DNA from 3 places in the Vibrio sp. TH_r3 genome. Region 2 is predicted to be linked to each of the others. Evidence: predicted binding sites of a transcription regulator. Region 2 holds the regulator's gene; each other region holds the start of a gene.
What was found. Region 2 encodes CRP, which controls carbon source genes, mostly activating them, when cyclic AMP is high. Its sites were predicted from a motif close to TGTGANNNNNNTCACA; they were not measured.

Region 1 (7,955 bases), on a different contig from region 2:
AGAAATGAGACCGAACATTGGTTACTAAGCACGGTGGAAAGACAGGCTAAACAAGCTGGCATTGGTATGCCAACAGTCGCAATTTATAACGCACCAGATATCAATGCGTTCGCTACTGGAGCAAAGCGAAATGACTCATTGGTAGCAGTGTCTAGTGGCTTATTGCAAAATATGACACGTGATGAAGCAGAAGCGGTGTTAGCACATGAGATTAGTCATATCTCAAATGGCGACATGGTGACAATGACCTTAATGCAAGGCGTAGTAAATACTTTCGTGATCTTTATTTCTCGATTTATTGCCAATATTGTCTCATCTGGCGATAGGGAAGAAGGGCAAGGTTCAAATATGCTGCTGTATTTCGCTGTTTCATTTTTCTTAGAAATGGTTTTAGGATTTCTAGCGAGTTTTATTACTATGTGGTATAGCCGTCGTCGTGAATTTTATGCTGATGCCGGTGCTGCTAGTTTGGTGGGTAAGCATAAAATGATTGCCGCATTAGAAAGACTTAAAATGAGCCATGAACCTCAACTAGAAGGGTCAATGATGGCGTTCGGTATCAATGGCAAAAGTACAATGATGCAATTGCTTATGAGTCACCCTCCACTAGATAAGCGTATTGAAGCACTTAAAAATAGCTAAATAACTCTATTAATATAACAGTCATGGATTCACCGTGGCTGTTACTTTTATACTTCCCGTTATTGTCTTAACCATTACTCACTGGAATGTGAGTTAACCTTTTGAAGTAAATCTTGTTTTACTATTTCAATGGCTTGTAGTGCCGTAGAGGGATCAACATCATTACTTTCTAATAAATAGATGAGATCGACAGCAAGTTTTATTTCGTCTGGGGCACTGTCTAGTGGGTGAGTTACTGGGTTATTGGTCTCTGTATTCATTGGCTTATTGGTTAACCTTACTATTTGTTAAAATGGATAAAACCACGTCTTCTATCGTTATTCCTTATTTTATCGACAATCTCTGTTCTATTAACAGTATTTGCTGCTGAATCTTTTCTGTTGCTTGCTTACATCGTGCGAGACGCTGTTGCGCTGCAATAAGAGCTAATGTTTCTTCACTGGAGTTACCTTCTGCAACTGCTGGTGGTTGTTTGCAGATTAGTTGTTTTTTTTCACCAACTAAATCAGACAAGCGCAGTTGCCACTGTTGATGTTGTGCAAGGTTCGCGTACAGCGTTTCTAATTGGTGCTGAATGTCGTTCGTTAAGGTTGAATGTAATGTTAACTGGCGCGAAATCGCGTTGACTTGATTAACCAGTTTATCTGCCAAGAATTCGGTTTGTTGCAAGCAAGTTTTACTGTCGTTAGCGTTATCCATACTGATCGTAGACATAACGCTTTTGAATGTTTGTATCGCTTCATCAACATAAGGCAGTAATAAATGCGAATTGCACTTAAATAATTGATGATCAAAAAGTCGATTCTTGCCAGGTTGGCCGTATCTAGATTGATGGGATATAGATTGATCGTATCTAGGCTGACCACCGTGTTGTGCATGATAAGCACGTTGCTGTTCCCGCTTAGTGTCGAGTTCTGATGCCCGCTGAGCGAGGTGGCGTAATTGTTTTTTGATCGACTTAAAACGATTCATAACATTTTACTCAAAGCCGTTATGAGGTGACGAACCAGGCGTCGTAAGCTAACTTAACCGCTAGTATACTAACTACAGTAACAAACACTGGACGAATGAATTTAGCACCAAACCGAATCGCTGAATGCGCGCCAACAAATGCCCCTGCCATTAAACACACTCCCATGGTTAAGCCGAGAACCCAATTGATGTGGCCCAAAATAGCAAAAGTAATTAGCGACGTGATATTACTGGTAAAATTCATCGCTTTAGCAAGCCCCGAAGAGAGTAAAATGTTTATTTTGTAAATGGCCATGCTACTTACCGTCCAAAATGCGCCGGTTCCAGGACCGGCTACTCCATCATAAAATCCAAGAGTGAAACCCTGTATCCATTGAGTTTTATTCAGTTTTTTGCTGGGCTTAGGTAAGGCATGACCGTCTGACTCTGGTGTTTTATGTAAAATGGTATAAATAGCGGTCGCTAAAATAATTAAAGGTAAGACTTTTTCGAGCCAGTCCGTACTAAGTGAATCAACCACCAGTGTCCCTATAGTTGCGCCAATTAATGTTGCAAGAAAGGCATGAACCCACAATTCAGGGCTAAAAAGCCGTTTGCGATAATAAGTCATCGCCGAGGTTGACGTTGCAAACGTTGCCGCAAGTTTGTTGGTTCCTAAAGCAATATGAGGTGGCAGCCCAATAGAAAGTAAGGCGGGAACAGTTAACATGCCGCCGCCGCCAGCCACTGCATCAATAAAACCGGCAGCAAAAGCTACCAGTGCTAATATCACCAACATGGTTGGTTCTAACATTTCCATAAAATTTTCCGAGGATTAGATTAAAGCTTAGGATCTATTTGTTAAACAGTTTGCGCGTTACTCAATAGTTCGCTTAAATGGTGGTAATGAATCAAGTAATAGTTTGCCATATCGCTTGCTGACGACTCTTCGATCAAGAATGATGACTCTACCAGAATCTTGCTCTTTACGCAGTAAACGTCCAACCGATTGGATTAGCTTTTTACTCGCTTCTGGAACAGATATCTGCATGAAGGGATTGCCGCCACGGTTTTCTATATATTCTGAATGCGCTTGCTCCACCGGAGATGTTGGAACCGCAAAGGGAATTTTAGTAATGATTAGGTTTTCCAGCAGTTTTCCAGGCAAGTCTAAACCTTCTGAAAAACTGCCCGTTCCAAATAAGATACTGGTTTTACCACATTGGGTTAAGGCTTTATGCTTATTCAAAATTTCTGTACGTGAAGATTCACCTTGAACCTGAAGTGTCCAGCCTTGCTTTGCAAATGGTTTTACTACGCTTTCTGCTACTTGCTTCATTTGCCAATAAGAAGCAAAAAGCACCAAGTTTGCTTTTTTATCAATGATAAGATTTGGTAAGCATTCAGCCAAATAGTCACTAAATTGTGGTGCTTGTGGTTCATATTTCATTGCCGGTATAAGTAGCTCAGCATTGTCTTGATAATTAAATGGTGACGCCAAAGCTAAAAATTGCACACCGTCTTCTTCTTTGTTACTCACGCCAACTTGATGGCAAAAGAAGGTAAACGAGTTTAGTGCACGAAGTGTCGCTGATGTTAGAACACAACCTACGCAACGACTCCATAGTTTTTGATCTAACTGCCAACCGACTTCTAATGGGGACACATTAACGATGAAGTCGTCTTCACGTTCTGCACTAATTTCTAACCATTTTACAAGTGGCGCACCTTTATCCTTTTTTGGTTCAGCCATTAAACTCCACACTTTCGCTAAGTTTTCTAATCTCTGATCATAAAAGCCGAGTTCGGCTAATGCTGGTTCCGCCAGTTTATTGGACAGTTCTCCATCCTTTAATCGTTCAGCGATCAGATCGGCAATTTTACCCACGGCGAGGTTAGCTTTATTTGTTAATACCTTTAAACCTTTCGACTCCGTCTCTAACCATTCGGGGAGATCACCGTGTTCGAATCGGTAAACGTTGTCGATAAACTTATGGGGGTCAAACTGCTTGCTTAAATTGGAGAAAGAAGGCACCAATTCTTGAATCGCATCTTGTAACTCATTTCTAAAGCGGTTAACTCGTTTTTCATCTGCTAAACTGGTGAACTTGCTTGATGATTGATTGAGCTTTTCTAACCAAGTTACAGCGCCTTTTAAACTTGCAGCGGCAGATGAATGGTCTCTGGCAATTTTGGGTAAGTGATGAGCTTCATCGAATATATAAATAGTATTGTCTGGTTCAGAAAGAATAACTCCACCTCCAAGCTCAATGTCTGCCATTACTAAGCTGTGGTTAGCGATAATTACATCGTTTTTGTCAAGTTCAGACCGTGCTTTTTGAAACGGGCAACCTCTATGCGCAGGTAAACTATTGTTACAGCTATGTTTATCGCTAACAATAGTTTGCCAAACTGTATCATGAATAGGTTTTGGCCAGGAGTCTCTGTCTCCATCCCATTTTCCCTGAGATAGCGCCGAGTACATTCTTTCCAAAAGCTCAATATCCGCTTTTTTGGGTTTAGTATCAAACATAGCCAGTTGACTATCATCAGCACCGCTGGCCGCAGCGAGTTTTTCTGCGCAACAATACCGTTGACGACCTTTTGCCAGAATAAATGAAAAATTTAAATCGGTTATGCGTCTAAATAGTGGAAGATCTTTATTTAAAAGTTGTTCTTGCAAAGCAACAGTTGCTGTCGAGATAACGACTTTTCGATTATTTAATACCGCACAAGGTATTGAACCCATCAAATATGCGAGCGATTTGCCTATACCCGTTCCTGCTTCTGCAACAATAATACGATTACTTTTATGATATTTGCCTGACAAGGTGTTCGCTATTTCAGCGACTAAATAGTTTTGCGCTCGCCTAGGGACAAAATTATCCAGCTGATGCTGTAAGTTTTGATAGCTATTGCGGACAGATTTTTCAACTTTAGGGTTAAGCATAACGAGACCAACTAAAAAAGATGGCGCAGTTTAGCATAGCAATAAGGTCTACTCTACGGGTAAGAGAATATGTGAGAAAGGTCACTAAGCATGTTTCTATTACACTATTATTATTTTTTATAACAAGATAAGAATTTATTTTTATTGAGAATTTATTTAGTTACTGAGTCGATTTAAGTCACATATTTACTTCTTTTTTAGTAAAAACACGATCTATGTCACAAAAAAAATTGAACCTTTTCAATTGTAATACATGAAACACTAAAATAGTTTAAAATTTTTTTAAAATTGTATATTTAGAGTTTAATTCTTTTATTTTGTTTTTATTTAAGGGTTTTAGGTTTATATGTCTGAAATTGGTTTGTTGTTGATGATGGGTTTTGTTGTAGTATTCGGGTGGTAATTATAACTTAGACTTATAGGTAATAAGCTAACTTGTTGTTTTATAGTTATTTATTTATTTTTATTTTTATTTATTTGCTTGTTTGACATCGAACGAATTCTTTTGCAATCTAGACCTCGAATTATTAGGGGTGGTGGCGAGTTGGCAACATAGTCAAACGTCATCATCAATAAAATAAAAAAAGGGAACCGGAAAGGATTTCCTACATTCTTAAGAAAAGGCAGTGGATTATTATGAAAAAGACTCTATTAGCACTATCAGTACTAGTTGCTTCTTCAGCAGCTAACGCAGGTATCGAGCTTTATAACAACGATGGTACAAGTGTTTCTCTTGGTGGTGACCTAGAAGTTGTTTATCTAAAAGGTACAGCTGAAGATTCAAGTGTTGAGCAACAAATTCAAGATGCTGATTTGAAAATCGACATCCGTAAAGTTGTTAACGATGAGCTATCTGTAGGCGCATACTGGGAATTCCAAGGCGACGAAGACAACACTACTGAGGGCGGAAGCTCTAACATGGGTGACGTTTACTTTGCATTCTACACTGCTTCTTACGGTTCTGTAAAAATCGGTGACGTTTGTAGCATCGCTGATGATCTAGGTGTAGGTTCAGATTACCAATTTGGTGTTACAGCGGCTGTAGACCAAGTTGATGCTTGTGCAGACGAAGCAGTTCGTTGGGATTACTCAAACGACCAAATGTATGTTTCTGCTGCTTACCGTGACAACCAACGTGCTGATGCAGTTGCAGACCTTGCAGACATCAAAATTGGTTTCATGGCAGGTGACTTCGATCTAATGGGTTACTATGGTACTTCTAACTCTGCAGAACAAGATACTTTTGCTCTTGAAGCTCGTTACGGTATTGATGCTATTAACCTAGAACTAGGTTACTACGATGTTGAAGACGCAGGTAACGTAGTTGCTCTTGCTGCTGATTACACAATGGACAAGTGGTTGTTCGCTGCAGGCGTTAACTTAATCGATGCTGACGGTTCTGACGATGATACTACTGAGTACTTCCTAAACGCTGGTTATGCAGTTGCTTCTTCTACAACTCTTTACGCTGAAATCGGCGGAAATGACGTAGATGATTCTGAGCTAGGCTACGCTGTTGGTGCTAAAGTAGAATTCTAATTTAACCTTAATAATTATTGTTAAATTAAAATCTTAAAAAAAGCCACCCATCATGGGTGGCTTTTTTGATTTAATGTTTGATAGTATTGTATTTATTTTTAAGGAGTAGTATGAAATACGTCATTGGTGGATTAGTCAGCTTTTTCTTTTCTGCAACGGTGTTTAGCGCCGAATTAATTCCAGACAGGGATATAAGGTTATTGGTTGTAAATGAAGTGGAGACAGAATCTACGACCAAACCTGTAGCAGTGAATAATGGTTTTGTTCAGGTGGTCGCGAAAGTTTCTAGCCGAGTAGGCCAAGGCTCAAAAAAAAGAGTGTTCGATTCTGCTCCTTTTATTATTTCATTCGAAGCAACTGATAAAGATTTAACTTTAGTCGCACCCCGACTAAGAGATTACGAACAAGCCGTGTTGCATTTTAAAGGAACTCCCGATATTAAGCTTTTGGTTGAAGGTGAAGAAGTTGAATATCGTTACGATCAACTACCAGCCAAACAAGGCTTTATGCCTTTTCAGGATGAACTGGCACAAGTTAAAGAATATAATCAACAGAATAGAATCTTTTTTGGTGAACAAGCAGAGCTTGCTTCTAAAGCACAAGTTGTATCAACAAGTTCAGCTAGTGTAGGGGCTGCCGCTGTGACAGGAACGGTTGCTGCTGCTTCAGTGGCGAGTAATACTACAGTCGACAGCGCGGTAGTCAGTGCTGCTAATACAGCTTCCGCGCCAGCAGTTAATACTAACTTACAGCAGTTACAAGCGTGGTACACTAAAGCTTCAAAAGCGGAACGTAAAGAATTTCGCAGATGGATGATAGATCAAGAGTAGGGTAGTTACGTTACATACCACTGCTCCGTTACATACCATTGCTACGTTACTCGCTCACTAAGCTATTAATTAGCGATGAAGGTAAGAATCACCGCTTGAACTTGTCGATTTATTGAGTCGTTACAAAGGATAGCGGTTTACTTTCGTGAAATTATTTTGTGACGGTAACGTTTGCGTGCTACTACAATATTGCTGTTATAAAAATCTCAAGCTAAAATAAATATCCCTTACTTTATTATAGCCAAACCTTTCTATGAAATTCCCCGGCCAACGTAAATCGAAACATTATTTTCCCGTTCATGCACGTGATCCATTGGTTACTCAAGCGAAAGCGAGTAAACAGATGGATAGAACACATATTATTGGTATTGACCAAACGTTAGTGGATATTGAGGCTAGAGTGCCAGATAGCTATCTTGAGCAGTTTCACTTGAGTAAAGGACATTCGTTGGTTATTGATGATGAAGCAGCAGAGTCTCTTTATCAGTTACTTAAACAACAGAACCTAATTACCAACGAATATGCTGGGGGAACGATAGGCAATACGTTACATAATTATTCAGTGTTAGCCGATGATAAATCTATATTGCTTGGTGTAATGAGCCAAGATATTAAAATTGGCAGCTACGGTTATCAATATTTATGTAATACATCAAGCCGAATGGATTTAAATTATTTACAAGGTGTTCGCGGGGCAATTGGCCGCTGTTTTGCTTTGATATCAGATGATGGTGAAAGGACATTTGCTATTAGTGAAGGTCAAATGAATCAACTTCAACCGACTAGTATTCCAGAACATATTTTTGAGAATGCTTCCGCTCTAGTTTTGACCGCCTATTTAGTACGATGCAAAAAAGGCGATCCAATGCCTGAAGCAACAATGCAAGCCATCGCGTATGCTAAAAAATATGATGTCCCTGTGGTATTAACACTCGGGACCAAGTTTGTTATTCAAGATGATGCGCAGTTTTGGCGCGATTTTTTACAGGATAATGTTTCAGTTGTAGCGATGAACGAAGACGAAGCGGAAGCTTTAACTGAAC
Region 2 (7,955 bases):
GACATGACAAAACCAGTAATCGGTTTTATCGGACTTGGCCTTATGGGCGGTAACATGGTTGAGAACCTACAAAACAGAGGCTACGAGCTGAATGTTATGGATCTTAACAAAGAAGCAGTAGCAACTTGTGTTGCTCGCGGTGCTAAAGAAGCGACTTCTGCTAAAGAATTAGCGGCAGCAAGTGACATCGTTATGCTTTGTCTTACTACTTCTGCTGTAGTTGAAAAACTCGTTTACGGCGATGACGGTATTCTTGCAGGAATTAAACAAGGTTCAGTATTAATTGACTTTGGTACTTCTATTCCAGCATCTACTCGTAAGATCGGTGAAGCTCTTGCTGAAAAAGGTGCCGGTATGATCGATGCTCCTCTTGGTCGTACTCCAGCACACGCTAAAGATGGTCTATTAAACATCATGGCAGCCGGTGACATGGATACGTTCAATAAAATTAAGCCAGTACTAGAAGAGCAAGGTGAGAACGTATTCCATCTTGGTGCTCTAGGTGCGGGTCATACAACTAAGCTTGTAAATAACTTTATGGGTATGACGACTGTTTGTGCTATGTCTCAAGCTTTCGCTGTTGCTGATCTTGCCGGTGTTGATCGCCAACAACTATTTGACATCATGTCAGCTGGTCCTTCTAACTCTCCATTTATGGGTTTCTGTAAAAACTACGCAGTTGACGGCGTAAGTGACTTAGGTTTCTCAATTGCGAATGCAAACAAAGATTTAGGTTACTTCCTAAAAATGGTAGAAGATCTTGGTACTGAATCTAAGATCGCGGAAGGTTCTTCTGCTAACCTTCAAGCTGCATTTGATGCTGGCCTAGGTAACGGTAACGTTCCTGAAATTTTCGATTACTTCCTTAAACTAGAGAAGTAAGTTGAATTAATTCTTACTACCTTGTCCAATCTATTTAGATTGGTACAAGGTAGTAAGGTTATGTTTTGTTTTTCTTCTGTAGCGGAATAACGACAAATTTAAACAGAAGATGAAGAAATAAAACAAAATTAAACGTAAACCCTGCGACAATTAGCGTAATTGATTCGACACTTCTAAGATCATTCCTATAAAACCACCACCAGACAATCCAACATAAAGCGGATAACACGGTTAATTGATTCATGCATTGATTGCATCGGCCAATTTTTTCCCAGAACCAATTACTATGACAATATTTACAAGTCATTTTCTTTACCTAATCTGTAATTAGCAAGATTTTGAACCAGTCGCCTATTCAATGCAATAATTTATCTATGTTGGCTAAAAATCGGTTTTTATTCAAAAAAAACAATTTATTAAAAAAAATGTCGTTTCTGAGATAAAAAATTGATTTTTCCCCTTGGGATTTTGCACATGATCCCCCACATAACTTTCACGCGCTGAGAATTCAGCACTTTATCCATTAAATGAAACAACAATCAGGAGAGACGACCTCATGAATATTCGTCCTTTACACGACCGTGTTATCGTTGAGCGCAAAGAAGTTGAATCAAAATCTGCAGGTGGCATTGTATTAACTGGATCGGCTGCAGAAAAGTCTACTCGCGGAACAGTTCTCGCTGTAGGCAAAGGCCGTATTCTAGAAAATGGTACCGTTCAGCCTTTGGACGTAAAAGTTGGTGATGTAGTTATTTTTGCAGAAGGCTACGGCACAAAAACTGAAAAAATAGATGGAAAAGAAGTATTAGTCATGTCTGAAAATGACATTATGGCAATTGTTGAATAAGCATACGTTGAGTAATTCACTCTTAAACGATAAGCAAATATAAAATAGTATTTAGGAAAGGATATATAAGATGGCTGCTAAAGACGTAAAATTTGGTAATGATGCACGAATCAAAATGCTAGAAGGCGTAAATGTTCTAGCTGATGCTGTAAAAGTAACGCTTGGACCGAAAGGTCGTAACGTTGTATTGGACAAATCTTTCGGTGCACCAACCATCACTAAAGATGGTGTTTCTGTCGCGCGTGAAATTGAACTAGAAGATAAGTTCCAAAACATGGGCGCACAAATGGTTAAAGAAGTGGCTTCTCAAGCAAATGATGCCGCTGGTGACGGAACAACAACAGCTACAGTATTAGCTCAGTCAATCATTACTGAAGGCCTTAAAGCGGTAGCTGCTGGTATGAATCCAATGGACCTTAAACGTGGTATCGATAAAGCAGTTGTTGCTGCAGTAGAAGAGCTTAAAGCTCTATCTGTGCCATGTGCAGATACAAAAGCGATAGCACAAGTAGGAACGATTTCAGCGAACACTGATGAAACTGTTGGTAACATCATTGCTGAAGCGATGGAAAAAGTAGGTCGCGACGGTGTGATTACTGTTGAAGAAGGCCAAGCACTTCAAGATGAACTTGATGTTGTTGAAGGTATGCAGTTTGACCGAGGCTACCTATCTCCATACTTCATTACTAACCAAGAAGCGGGTGCGGTTGAATTAGAAAACCCATTCATTCTTTTGATCGACAAAAAAATATCGAATATTCGTGAGTTGCTAACCACGTTAGAAGCCGTTGCTAAAGCCTCTCGTCCACTGCTGATCATTGCGGAAGATGTTGAAGGTGAAGCACTGGCTACATTGGTAGTAAACAACATGCGTGGCATCGTGAAAGCAGCAGCAGTTAAAGCACCTGGTTTTGGTGATCGTCGCAAGTCAATGCTACAAGATATAGCGATTCTAACTTCTGGTACGGTTATTTCTGAAGAGATTGGTTTAGAACTAGAAAAAGCAACGTTAGAAGATCTAGGTCAAGCTAAGCGCGTGATCATTACTAAAGAAAACACAACTATCATTGATGGTCTTGGTGAAGAAGAAATGATTCAAGGTCGTGTTTCTCAAATTCGTCAGCAAATTGAAGAAGCGACATCAGATTACGATAAAGAGAAACTACAAGAGCGCGTAGCGAAACTTGCTGGTGGTGTTGCCGTAATCAAAGTTGGTGCTGCGACTGAAGTTGAAATGAAAGAGAAAAAAGACCGCGTGGAAGATGCACTTCACGCAACTCGTGCTGCAGTTGAAGAGGGCGTCGTTGCTGGTGGTGGTGTTGCACTTATTCGCGCAGCATCTAAAGTTGCAGGCCTTGAAGGTAGCAACGAAGAACAAAATGTTGGTATTCGTGTTGCTCTTCGAGCAATGGAAGCACCTATCCGTCAAATCGTTGAGAATGCAGGTGAGGAAGACTCAGTTGTTGCTAACAACGTTAAAGCAGGCGAAGGCAGCTATGGCTACAACGCAGCGACAGGCGAATACGGTGATATGCTTGAAATGGGTATTCTAGATCCAACCAAAGTAACGCGTAGCGCACTACAGTTCGCAGCTTCAGTTGCTGGTCTTATGATCACAACAGAAGCAATGGTTACTGATGTTCCTGCTAAAGATGCTGGTGCTGCAATGCCTGATATGGGCGGCATGGGTGGTATGGGTGGAATGCCAGGAATGATGTAAAATTCCGCTACCTATGTGACTAAAGTTTAGCGGTCATGTTAAATGGATTGGGCATGTTTAAATATATGCCCAATCAAGTTACAAGCACCATAAATTAGAAACGCTTACAATAAAAGCTATCCTAATTTTATCGAAAAAAAAAGCAGCGATTCCGCTGCTTTTTTAGTTTGTCTTTATGTATAGGTGGCTCGTATTAACGAATAATTTTTATCGAGTACCGTAGACAACGATGGTTTTACCGTGTGCAGAAATTAAGTTCTGCTCTTCAAGCATTTTCAAAATACGTCCAACTGTCTCACGCGAACAGCCAACAATTTGTCCAATCTCTTGACGAGTGATTTTGATCTGCATCCCATCAGGGTGCGTCATTGCATCAGGCTGTTTTGCCAAATTAAGCAGCGTTTGAGCAATACGACCAGTTACATCTAAGAAGGCTAAATCACCTACTTTTTGGCTTGTCGTTTGTAGACGGCTTGCCATTTGAGACGAAAGACGCATCAAAATATCAGGGTTAACTTGAATCAGCTGGCGGAATTTCTTAAATGAAATTTCAGCAACTTCACAAGGTGATTTTGCTCGTACCCATGCGGTACGTTCTTGGTCTTCTTCAAAGAGGCCTAGCTCACCGATGAAGTCACCTTGGTTAAGATAAGACAGAATCATCTCTTTACCTTCTTCATCCTTGATAAGCACAGCCACTGAGCCTTTCACAATATAATACAGAGTTTCAGCTTTCTCACCCGCGTGGATAAGCGTACTCTTTGATGGATACTTATGAATATGACAGTGTGAAAGAAACCACTCTAATGTTGGATCGGTTTGAGGTTTACCTAGAACCATAATTATCTCACTATTATCTGCAGGGCCTACTTAAGCAGCGTTCCTTTGCCGCGTCCCTATTTTTCGGTGACGTTAGCATAGGATTTCTTAGTCAAAGCTGCAAGCTACATATGTATGTCTGTTAAGAATAGTATCCTTTTTTACAGTCAATTTCTTGATTTTGATCGCTCTAAAATCCTTATTCTTCGCGTAAAAATGTGCACATCATCACGGTATAACAAACAAACTGCTAAATCGGTCAGAAATTAACCTATCTTGCCAGTTTCAATTAACTGTTGAAGGACTGGCCGGATAATTAATTCCATAGCAAAGCTCATTTTTCCACCTGGAACAACGATCGTATTGTGGCGCGAAACAAATGAGCCATCAATCATAGCTAAGAGATACGGAAAATCGACATTCTTCATACCACGCAAACGGATAACCACAAAACTTTCATCTAAACTCGGGATCCCTTTAGCGTTAAGAGGGTTTGATGTGTCGACGGTTGGAACACGCTGAAAGTTAATATGTGTGCGAGAAAATTGAGGAGTAATATAATTTAGGTAATCATCCATAGAGCGAACGATTGAATCGGTTACGGCTTCTCTTGAGTGACCTCTATCTCTAGTGTCACGTACGAACTTTTGAATCCATTCTAAATTAACAATCGGCACCATACCAATAAGCAAGTCTGCATGTTGTGATACATTAACCTCACCATCGACCACTGCGCCGTGCAAGCCTTCATAAAAAAGCACATCACTGTCTTCGGGTAAATCTTGCCAAGGTGTAAAGGTTCCTGGCATCTGATTATAAGGAACGGCTTCATCAAAGGAGTGTAGATAACGTCTTACTTGTCCTTTTCCTTCTTCTCCATATTTCTTGAAGAATTGTTCTAAGGCCGGAAAGTCGTTTGCTTGTGGACCAAAATAACTGATGTGTCGTCCTTGTTCTTTGGCTTTACGAATCTCAATGTCCATTTCTGGGCGAGTGAACTTATGAAAGCTATCTCCTTCAACCCATGCGGCTTTAACGTTCATCATATTAAACATTTTTCGAAATGCTTCTGAAGTTGTCGTTGTTCCTGCGCCAGATGAACCTGTAACAGCGATAACCGGATGTTTTGCGGACATGATATCCCTTGTTATTAAATTAGATTAAACGGTGTAATTTGCTAGTTTATGGGATTCTCTAAAAAGAATAAATGCTTTAGTTTTGCCAGCTAAAATTCGCCTTTGAGTTTAATATCAACGGTTTCATGTAATTCTGAAAACACGATAACGGCGTCACCCACTCTAAGTTGTTCTTTTACTTGCGCTACTTTGTCATCGAGCGTTACTTCATTTTGCCCATAATCCGTTCCTTCTCTCAGAACAAATTCTTTGATTAAATTGTCTAGCGTGTCATTTTCAATCTCTTGCCATGGAATAATCATGTGATTTTTACGTCTCTGTGCGAATGTTTTGATAATAATTTGGCAATGTTTCTTCTAACCAAAATTTTGGTTTAGTCATTGAACCAGTTAGAAAGCCGACATGACCTCCTTGTTCAAACAGTCGATAATGTATGTTTTTGTTTAATGTAAAGCTGGGGATAACTTGCTCAGTCATAAAGGGATCATCTTTAGCATGAATTAGCTGCAAAGGAACGGTGACATCATTGAGTACATTCATTCCCGAACATCGGCGGTAATAATCATGAGCACTTTTAAAATTATGCAAAGGGGCGGTGATAAGGTCATCGAATCCGCGCAGAGTTTTAAGGGAATGTATTGTGTCGGTTGATACTCCGATCGCTTGGCTTAACTGATTGTGTTTTTTCAGCGCGTTTTTCTTTAATGAACTCAATAAATAGTTACGATATACCTTGGAGAACCCTTGTTCAATACGAGAAGAACATGCTGCAAGATCCAAAGGAGCGGACACGACAGTTGCTGCTTGTACTATAGGATCATCATTATATTTGGCTAGATAGTTAACTAACATATTACCGCCAAGCGATACACCGATAGCGACAATGGGTTGATCTGGGAAGTTTTTGCGTAAATATTCAAGTACAAACCGGGCGTCTTCAGTTTCTCCAGAATGGTAAGCTCTTGCCAACTTGTTTGGCCTGCCACTACAGCCTCTAAAGTGCATCATAACAGACAGCCAACCATCTTGTGCAAAGGCGTGCATAAGTCCGTTTGCATATGGGCTGTAAAAACAGCCTTCCAAGCCGTGGAAAAGGACAAAGATAGGTTTATTTTTTGCTGAATCAGTTGTCTGATCTTCACTCCATGCGAGATCAAGAAAATCACCATCAAGTGTGTTTAAGGTTTGCCATTGAGCAGTAAACAGTGGTTTTTTTCTGATAAATCGAGGAATGACAGTTTGGATATGTGGGTTACTTAATCCACGAGCAGCTTTAAATTCGGTCATAATAGTTGGTCATCGATTGATGTGGAGTTGATTCTGCATTGATTCTAACAGAGATCAGTTTATCGGTGAGATGAAAATTTATAATCGTTAGGTTGATGCTAACTTAACCGAGGTTTTATGAGCTGGTGTTAGCAGAATGTTTTGCAAAGGTTGCTGTAAAAAGGTGTTCGGCATTGAGTGAGCGACAGTAAGCTAATGCTAACGGTTCTTTATTGTTGGGCGTGAGTTCAAGGATATTAATACATTCGACTAAATCTGACTGCTGTTGTTTTTCTAATAGTAGTTCAAATTCTAACGATTCTCGATATAAGGTTGCAGGGAGATGGGATTTGGTTTTCTTACGAAGATGCCGATAGTGGAGAAGTAATGTTTCTGTGCGTAAAAGCGCTTGTTGGACTTGATTCCAATCATTGCGATCAAAAATTAATTGTTGTTCATCAAGCCATTTCAACAGCAACAATAAATTAACGTTGCCATTGAAATTATTTTGTAGAGAAAGACACGCTTCTTTTACCCCTCGCATGGCGTAATATTGCAAACTGAATTGCCATAATCGTTCTACGGTGAGAAAAGAAGCGGTTTTTTTCATATAGCGTCCTGTTCCATTTCTTCTAGCGACTCTTGAATAGTCATCCACTCTAATTCAACCTCCTCAAGGTCAGATTTTGCAGAGGCTTGAAGAGCCAGTATTTGATTTAGTTTAGCTTTGTTTTCCGCTTGGTACAGTTCTGTATCCAATAATTGTTGTTCTGTTTCGGATAAAGTTGTACCAAGTTTGTCCATTTTTTTTTCTAGCTTTTCTAATGACTTTCTAAGTGGTGCCGTTTGCTTGCGAAATTCAGCTTGTTTGCGTTTCTGTTCTTTTTTTGATGCTGCACTGTTGTTGCTTTTATTTGAAGTAGTTTGAGTGGCTTCTTTTTTATTCGCTTTATTTTGTTCGGTAAGCCATTTGTAATAGTCGGTTAAATCACCATCAAAAGGGGCAACTTGCCTATCATGAACAAGGTAAAGATCATCCGTTGTTGCTCGTAGTAAATAGCGATCGTGACTTACGATGACCATTGCACCTTCAAAGGTTTGTAATGCAAAGGTGAGCGCTTGACGCATGTCGAGATCAAGGTGGTTTGTTGGTTCATCAAGTAAAAGTAAATTGGGTTTTTGCCATACGACTAAAGCCAAAACTAAACGTGCTTTTTCTCCACCAGAAAATGGAGCAACTTTATCGAGTGCTTTATCGCCCTGAAATCCAAAACTACCTAAATAA
Region 3 (7,955 bases), on a different contig from region 2:
TTAACTGCCGAGTTATTTTAGTAACGCTTGCTGGTGCGAGTTGACTAGCATCAGCTACCTGAATTCGAGAAATTGGACCTTGTTGGTCTATGACACTATAAACAGCCGCACTGTTAAGCTGCTTTACAAGATCCACGTTACCTATTTGTCCGCCAGTCACTGTTTGTTCACCAATTATTTTTGTTCACTAATCACTTTTTTCGTTATCGTGATTGTTCAAATCATAGTTTGGTTCACAAGACTTTTATATCTGATCGCAAACTATGCGTTAATTTTTCTGGAATTGTCCGTTTACTACGGTTGCTTGTACCTTAAAATCATCATCAAAAACGGTAAGATTTGCCACCATTTGAGCTTTAATTTGACCTAACTTATTATCTACTCCTATAGCTTGGGCTGGATAAAGAGTCGCCATTCTCAATGCTTCATCTAAATCTAGTCCTACCTGTTCAACCGTATGCTGTACTGCTTCAATCATAGTAAGTGCTGAACCACCTAGGGTGCCATTTTCATCTACACACTTGCCATTACGATAATATACTTTCTTTCCAACAAAAATAAAGTGATCCATATCCGCACCCGCGGGAGCTGTGGCGTCCGTCACTAATATGAGCTTACTACCTTTAATTTTATGTGCTATGCGGACATTGGCATAATCAACATGAAAGCCATCAACAATAATACCCGCATACACTTGTGGAGAATCAAAAATAGCACCCACCGCACCAGGCTCTCTACCTTGCATAGGTGTCATAGCATTAAACAAATGAGTAGCGAAACTTATTCCTGCGTCAATACCTTGCTTGGCTTGCGCATAAGTGGCATTAGTGTGTCCCATAGAGACAACAATGCCTGCACTTGTTAAACGTTCAATGAGTTTTGGGTCATTTTGCTCCGGAGCCAAAGTGACTTTGGAAACTAACTGACTATTAGAGCAGATATAATCAACCATGGCTTTATCAGCTTGGCGAATAAATTCTGGGTTATGGATGCCTTTTTTTTCTGTATTAAGGTAAGGTCCTTCTAAATGTAGGCCTAATGATTGGTTTTGGTACAACTCATTATAGTCACGCTGAACATCAATTGCTTGTCGCATATTACTGTCCGATGAAGTAATCAATGTTGGTAAAAAGCTAGTACAACCTGATTTCAGGTTTGCTTGATGCATTGTGTCGAGTGTTTTAACTGAAATATCATCATTAAACATGACACCGCCACAACCATTCAATTGCAAATCTATAAAACCAGCGCTTAGATTGGCGCCATTTAGGTCAATAGACTTGATCTCTTTAGGGAGATCTATGTTTAAGCAGATAGAGTGTATGTTTTCGCCTTCAATTAGTAACGAAGCGTTTTGCACCACTTCATTACCAGTGAATATTTTACAGTTAGTTAGCGCGTACATAATTAGCGTCCTGTTACTTAAGGTTTTGGATCTCTTCGGCTTCTAATTCTTTAAAGTATTTTACCGTTTTTACTTTTAATTCTTGAGTAGCGCTTTCGTCACAGACAATAATTGACCTTGCATGTAATTGTAGTGCTGAAATTGTCCAAAGGTGATTGACGCAACCTTCAACAGCCGCTTGCAAAGCTAACGCTTTGCTATGTCCTGAGACGAGTAGTAGTACTTCCTTAGAATCAAGTAAAGTGCCTACACCAATCGTTAATGCGTACTTAGGTACTTGGTTAACATCATTGTCGAAAAATCGAGAGTTAGCGATACGTGTATCTTCTGTTAATGTTTTAATTCGTGTTCTAGAAGATAAAGAAGATGCCGGTTCGTTGAATGCAATATGACCATCATTTCCTACCCCGCCCATAAAGAGATGAATTTGGCCGAATGAGCGGATTTTTTCTTCATATTGCCTGCATTCCGCCTCATGATCTGCGGTGTTTCCATTCAGTAGATTAATGTTTTTTTCTTGAATATCAACATGATTAAAAAAGTTTTTATACATAAATGTCCGATATGATTCCGGATGATCTTCTGCAAGCCCGACATATTCGTCCATATTAAATGTTACGACGTTCTCAAAACTTACTTCGCCTGCTTTATAAAGTGCAATTAAGTGCTTGTATGTATTAAGAGGAGATCCTCCAGTTGGTAAACCTAATACAAATGGGTTTTCTTTGGTAGGGTTGAATTTATTGATACGATTAACAATATATTGTGCTGACCATAAGCCAATATTTTCTGAAGTTTTAAGCGGAATCAATCTCATTTCGGTACCTTAATTAAATGTTGGAAGTAAAGTAATACTAGTACTTTATTGTCGTTATTTTTAATCATAAAATAAGTTTTATGATCAAGCCAACATAAAGTGAGAGCATTGAGGGTTTAACGTGATTTATGTCACATTTTAACTTCAATTAATTTGCGAAGAAAAATTATGAACATAAACTGAACAGGACTAAATTAGAAAGATAAAATAAGTCTTTCGAACCAAATGGATTTCCTATAGGAGGGAACGCAAAGTGAATATTCTTGGATATTTTCAAAAAGTAGGTAAAGCATTGATGGTTCCGGTAGCAACATTACCTGCAGCCGCAATACTAATGGGTATCGGTTATTGGATCGACCCTACAGGTTGGGGGGGTAATAATGCATTTGCTGCCTTTTTAATTAAAGCGGGTGCGGCAATTATTGATAATATGTCAGTATTGTTTGCTATTGGTGTAGCGTACGGCATGTCTAAAGATAAAGATGGTGCAGCTGCGTTGGCGGGCTTTGTTGGTTATATGGTTATTACAACTTTATGTAGCGCAGGTTCTGTTGAAGCAATTGGTCTAGTGACACTTGACGAAGGCTCGACACTTGCTTTTAACAAGATTGGTAATCAATTTGTCGGTATTTTATCAGGGATTGGTGCTGCCGAAATTTATAACCGTTATTATCAAGTTGAATTGCATAAAGCCTTGGCGTTCTTCAGTGGTAAACGCTTAGTACCTATCTTAACTTCATTCGCCGCAATTGGTGCCTCTTTTGTTCTCATGTTTGCATGGCCAATTATTTTCGGTGGATTGATTTCGTTTGGTGAAAGTATCGTTGGCTTGGGTGAAGTTGGTTCAGGTTTGTATGGCTTCTTTAACCGTCTCTTGATCCCAGTAGGTCTCCACCATGCATTAAACTCTGTATTCTGGTTTGATATGGCAGGAATCAATGATTTAGGTAACTGGTGGACACCAAATGCCGTTGAAGCTGGCGTTGGTGTTGTGGGTGAAACAGGTCGCTATATGGCTGGTTTCTTCCCAATTATGATGTTTGGTTTACCTGGTGCTGCTTTGGCTATTTATCATACGGCTAAACCAGAGCACAAAACTAGAGTGGCTTCTATAATGATCGCTGCAGGTTTTGCTTCTTTCTTTACCGGCGTAACTGAGCCACTTGAATTCTCTTTTATGTTCTTAGCGCCCGTACTGTATGTTCTGCATGCCGCATTAACAGGACTGTCCCTTTATATTGCAGATATCATGAACTGGACTGCTGGTTTTGGATTTTCTGCTGGTTTGGTCGATATGGTGCTTTCAGCACAAAATCCATTAGCAAATAAATGGTATATGCTTATTGTTCAAGGACTTGCATTCTTTGGTATTTATTATTTCGTATTCCGTTGGGCTATCGTTAAGTTTGGTCTCAAGACTCCGGGCCGTGAAAGCGATGAAATGAATGAAGTGAGTTCTTCGTCTGCCAGTGATGATACCGCTGAATTAGCAAAACAATATTTGGCTGTACTAGGTGGACACGAGAATTTACAGAATATTGATGCGTGTATTACGCGTTTACGTTTAACAGTAAATGATATGAGTGTTATCAATGAAAATGAATTGAAAGCACTCGGCGCGATGGGAGTAGTAAAACTTGGCAGCAATAATGTACAAGTTATTCTCGGGCCGTTGGCTGAAATTATTGCGGGAGAAATGAAAAATATCCCTGCTTCTACACGTTAAATTTGCGTTAAATTGCATTTCATACACTAACCTCCCATTTTTGGGAGGTTTTTTTATTCTACTGATAAGTAATTTGGCAAGAAATGCTCTGTTTTAGTTGTGTAAATATGGTGAATCGTGGATCATTAGCGAAACTATTTTTTGACATTAGACTAGAGGGTGCGTAGATGACTGAAGCTGAGGCTCGTCCATCAAATTTTATTCGCCAAATCATCGATAAAGATTTAGCGGATGGCAAACACACTAGCGTACATACCCGATTTCCGCCAGAGCCAAATGGCTATCTGCATATCGGTCACGCTAAATCCATTTGTTTGAATTTTGGTATTGCTCAGGATTATCAGGGTCAGTGTAATCTTCGATTTGACGATACTAACCCAGAAAAAGAAGACATCGAATATGTAGAGTCGATTAAAAATGATGTGAATTGGCTAGGCTTTCAATGGTCAGGAGATATCCACTATTCTTCAAATTATTTTGATCACCTTTATGGTTACGCGATTGAGCTTATTAATAAAGGTTTGGCGTATGTTGATGAACTGAGCCCTGATGAGATTCGCGAATACCGTGGTACGTTAAAAGAGCCGGGTAAACACAGCCCATATCGTGATCGCACGGTTGAAGATAACCTATCGTTATTTGAAAAAATGCGTGATGGTGGATTTGCAGAAGGAACCGCGTGTCTACGGGCTAAAATTGATATGGCATCTCCATTTATGGTGATGCGAGATCCGGTTATATATCGCGTCCGTTTTGCTCAACATCATCAAACCGGCGATAAATGGTGCATTTATCCAATGTACGATTTCACCCATTGTATTTCTGATGCGTTAGAAGGAATAACTCACTCTATTTGTACGTTAGAGTTTCAAGATAACCGTCGTTTATATGATTGGGTTCTGGACAATATTACCATTGATTGCCAGCCTCGACAGTACGAATTTAGCCGTTTAAATCTTGAATATACTGTGATGTCTAAGCGTAAATTGAATCAATTGGTTACAGAAAAGCTCGTCAACGGTTGGGATGATCCACGTATGCCGACCATTTCTGGCTTACGTCGCCGTGGATTTACTGCAGCTTCTATTCGCGAGTTTTGTTTACGCATAGGTGTAACAAAGCAAGAAAATATGATTGAGTTTAGCTCACTTGAATCGTGTATTCGTGACGATTTGAATGAGAATGCACCTCGCGCAATGGCTGTGTTAGATCCTATTAAGGTCGTGCTAGAAAACTTTGAAGCAGATAAAATTGAAACCCTGAATGTTGCAAATCATCCAAACAATCCTGAAATGGGTAGCCGTGAAGTGCCTTTTACCCGTGAAATTTGGATTGAGCGAGACGATTTCCGTGAAGAAGCTAACAAAAAATATAAACGCCTAGTATTGGGTAAAGAAGTTCGTTTACGCGGTGCTTACGTGATTAAAGCTGAGCGAATAGAAAAAGATGCTCAAGGTAATATCACGACTATATTTTGCAGTTACGATACCGAAACGCTAGGTAAAAACCCAACAGACGGTCGTAAAGTAAAAGGAGTGATACATTGGGTGTCAGCTGATAAAGGGCTACCTGCAGAAATTCGATTATATGATCGCTTATTTACAGTACCCAACCCAGCTGCTGCTGAAGATTTTAAAGCCACAATTAATCCAGAGTCTTTGTTGATTAAAAATGGCTATGTAGAACCAAGTTTACTGACCGCATTACCAGAACAAGGCGTGCAGTTTGAGCGTACTGGGTATTTTTGCGCAGATAGTAAAGATTCGAAGCCAGAGGCGTTAGTCTTTAATCGTACAGTAGGGCTACGCGATACATGGGCAAAGCAAAGCGTCTAGTCATTAAGCTTACTAAATAACCTGAATTCAAAACCATCTTATTCTGAGCTCAGGTTAACTTACTACTCGTACAAAGCAATAATGAAAATAAAAACGCCTAGGGTAATTTACCTTAGGCGTTTTAGTTTGTATCCACTGTCTATTAGTATTCGGTTACTTAATTTTATGCAGCTCAGGATTTTCTTTACAATTTCCAACACTGCATTTTCCATATAGATAGAGACTGTGATTGGTCAGCTCTATGTTATATGACTCTGCAATTTCTTGTTGGCGTTTTTCTATCATATCATCCGAAAACTCAATTACTGCGCCACAATCCAAACAAACTAAATGATCATGGTGATGTTGAGTGGATAACTCAAATACAGACTTTCCACCTTCAAAATGATGTCGAGTGACAATTCCTGCGTCATCAAATTGGTTTAAAACACGATAAACCGTAGCAAGGCCTATTTCTTCGCCTTGATCTATTAGCAGTTTATATAACTCCTCTGCGCTAATATGTTGACACTGTGGTTGTTGAAGCACTTCAAGTATTTTTAAGCGAGGTAAGGTTACTTTTAATCCCGCATCTTTAAGTGCTTTATTGTTATCTGACATATTTTTTCCTGTAGGCGAACTAATTTCTTAAATGCGACAGCATCAATATTACACATTATAGGGTAGCATTCATTAACATTAAACCTCAAACGTCAGGGGCTTAACAAGAAAAATTGTAATAAGTTAAGAATTTCAGTTACTGTAACCTATAAATAACATTTTGTTAACACTAGGGTGATTATGAATAAAACGTTAGCAAAGCTGTATAAGCCAAATTTAGTGAGGCATGCACTTAACAGTTGGCCTCCATTTTGGGGCGCGGGCATCACAATAACCAATATCAGTGAAGACTTTCGTAATGTAAACATCAAACTAAAGTTACGTTGGTGGAATAAGAACGCCAATAGAACTCAATATGGTGGGAGTATTTTTTCTTTAACGGATCCCGTTTACGCTTTGATGTTGATGGGGATACTTGGTGATAAGTATTTTGTGTGGGATAAAGAAGCGAGTATAAATTTTATTAAACCAGGAAAAACTGACTTACATGCTGACTTCCAAATTACGCAGGCCATGTTAGATGACATTTTGAACAATACCGCCAATGGAGAAAAATGTTTCCCCCAATTTATGACTTACGTGAAAGATGATAATGGGGTTATTGTCGCGGAAGTACAAAGAAAACTGTATGTAAGGAAAAAACCGCAATACAGAGAAGAACAACAGTCTTAGCGAATAAAAAATGCCTCTAAGAGGCATTTTCGAGATATCGTAATTTGAACGGGGTCACTACAAAGCTTAGTCTTCAAGCTCAGCAAGACACATCTCGTCGTAAATTTGCTTAACCCAGTTTGATACGCGTTCATCAGTCAGTTCTGGTTGACGATCTTCATCAATACACAAACCAACAAATGTTTCGTCGTCGATAAGTGCTTTTGATGCTTCAAACTCGTAGCTTTCTGTTGGCCAGTTGCCTAAAACAGTTCCGCCTTTTGCTTCGACGATATCGCGGATATTTCCCATCGCATCACAGAAATATTCGGCGTAATCTTCTTGATCACCGCAACCGAAAATAGCAACAAGCTTAGTAGAAAAATCTATGTCTTCTAATTCAGGGAAAAAGTCATCCCAGTCACATTGTGCTTCTCCGTAGTACCAAGTTGGTATTCCCAGTATAAGAAGATCAAAGTTGTCGATATCTTCTTTACTACTTTTCGCGATGTCTTGAACGTGAACCAGTTTTTTACTCAATTGTTTTTGAATCATCTTAGCGACAGCTTCTGTGTTGCCGGTGTCACTGCCAAAGAAGAGACCTACACTTGCCATATTTGTATACCTATTGATAATTTGTGATGTTGGCCAAACGCGCTATGGACAGTATGTTACTACCGCCTAGCTTTGACGAATTCTGGTTAACCTAAACCAGTTCCTTCCCAAGCTATTTGGATAATGCCTTTGGCAATGAATCCAGCGCAGCCTAAAAATAGAACCATCCATACGATACGTTGACCAAATACTGGAACATTACCCTGCTTAAGTACATCTTTTATCGCCATCCCTATGAGGAAAAAAATAGACGCAAATAAAAGATCTAAACCGATGGATTCCAATAAATCGTAATACTCGTAAAGC

Region 1: the regulator CRP is predicted to act here: its motif matches at 4,614-4,629, upstream of dinG (ATP-dependent DNA helicase DinG).
Region 3: the regulator CRP is predicted to act here: its motif matches at 2,343-2,358, upstream of nagE (N-acetylglucosamine-specific PTS transporter subunit IIBC).

Annotation. Positions count from the first base shown of each region.
Region 1 is NZ_JAWMPW010000004.1:57,670-65,624, reverse strand. It holds gene htpX (protease HtpX) at 1-642, shown strand, start outside; gene rsmS (pleiotropic regulatory protein RsmS) at 717-902, opposite strand; gene priC (primosomal replication protein PriC) at 967-1,614, opposite strand; gene R3X26_RS05740 (TSUP family transporter) at 1,634-2,413, opposite strand; gene dinG (ATP-dependent DNA helicase DinG) at 2,471-4,543, opposite strand; gene R3X26_RS05730 (porin) at 5,180-6,082, shown strand; gene R3X26_RS05725 (DUF2057 family protein) at 6,193-6,912, shown strand; gene R3X26_RS05720 (inosine/guanosine kinase) at 7,166-7,955, shown strand, end outside.
Region 2 is NZ_JAWMPW010000017.1:14,435-22,389, reverse strand. It holds gene R3X26_RS13645 (NAD(P)-dependent oxidoreductase) at 4-882, shown strand; gene R3X26_RS13640 (DUF3624 domain-containing protein) at 941-1,189, opposite strand; gene R3X26_RS13635 (co-chaperone GroES) at 1,439-1,729, shown strand; gene groL (chaperonin GroEL) at 1,800-3,449, shown strand; gene crp (cAMP-activated global transcriptional regulator CRP) at 3,657-4,289, opposite strand; gene R3X26_RS13620 (phosphoribulokinase) at 4,535-5,404, opposite strand; gene R3X26_RS13615 (YheU family protein) at 5,494-5,706, opposite strand; gene R3X26_RS13610 (hydrolase) at 5,714-6,691, opposite strand; gene R3X26_RS13605 (TIGR02444 family protein) at 6,807-7,280, opposite strand; gene R3X26_RS13600 (ABC transporter ATP-binding protein) at 7,277-7,955, opposite strand, start outside.
Region 3 is NZ_JAWMPW010000004.1:235,008-242,962, reverse strand. It holds gene nagC (DNA-binding transcriptional regulator NagC) at 1-160, opposite strand, end outside; gene nagA (N-acetylglucosamine-6-phosphate deacetylase) at 269-1,405, opposite strand; gene nagB (glucosamine-6-phosphate deaminase) at 1,419-2,222, opposite strand; gene nagE (N-acetylglucosamine-specific PTS transporter subunit IIBC) at 2,476-3,948, shown strand; gene glnS (glutamine--tRNA ligase) at 4,116-5,783, shown strand; gene fcrX (ferric iron uptake transcriptional regulator FcrX) at 5,937-6,383, opposite strand; gene R3X26_RS06495 (DUF4442 domain-containing protein) at 6,564-7,055, shown strand; gene fldA (flavodoxin FldA) at 7,122-7,649, opposite strand; gene R3X26_RS06485 (DUF2788 domain-containing protein) at 7,736-7,955, opposite strand, start outside.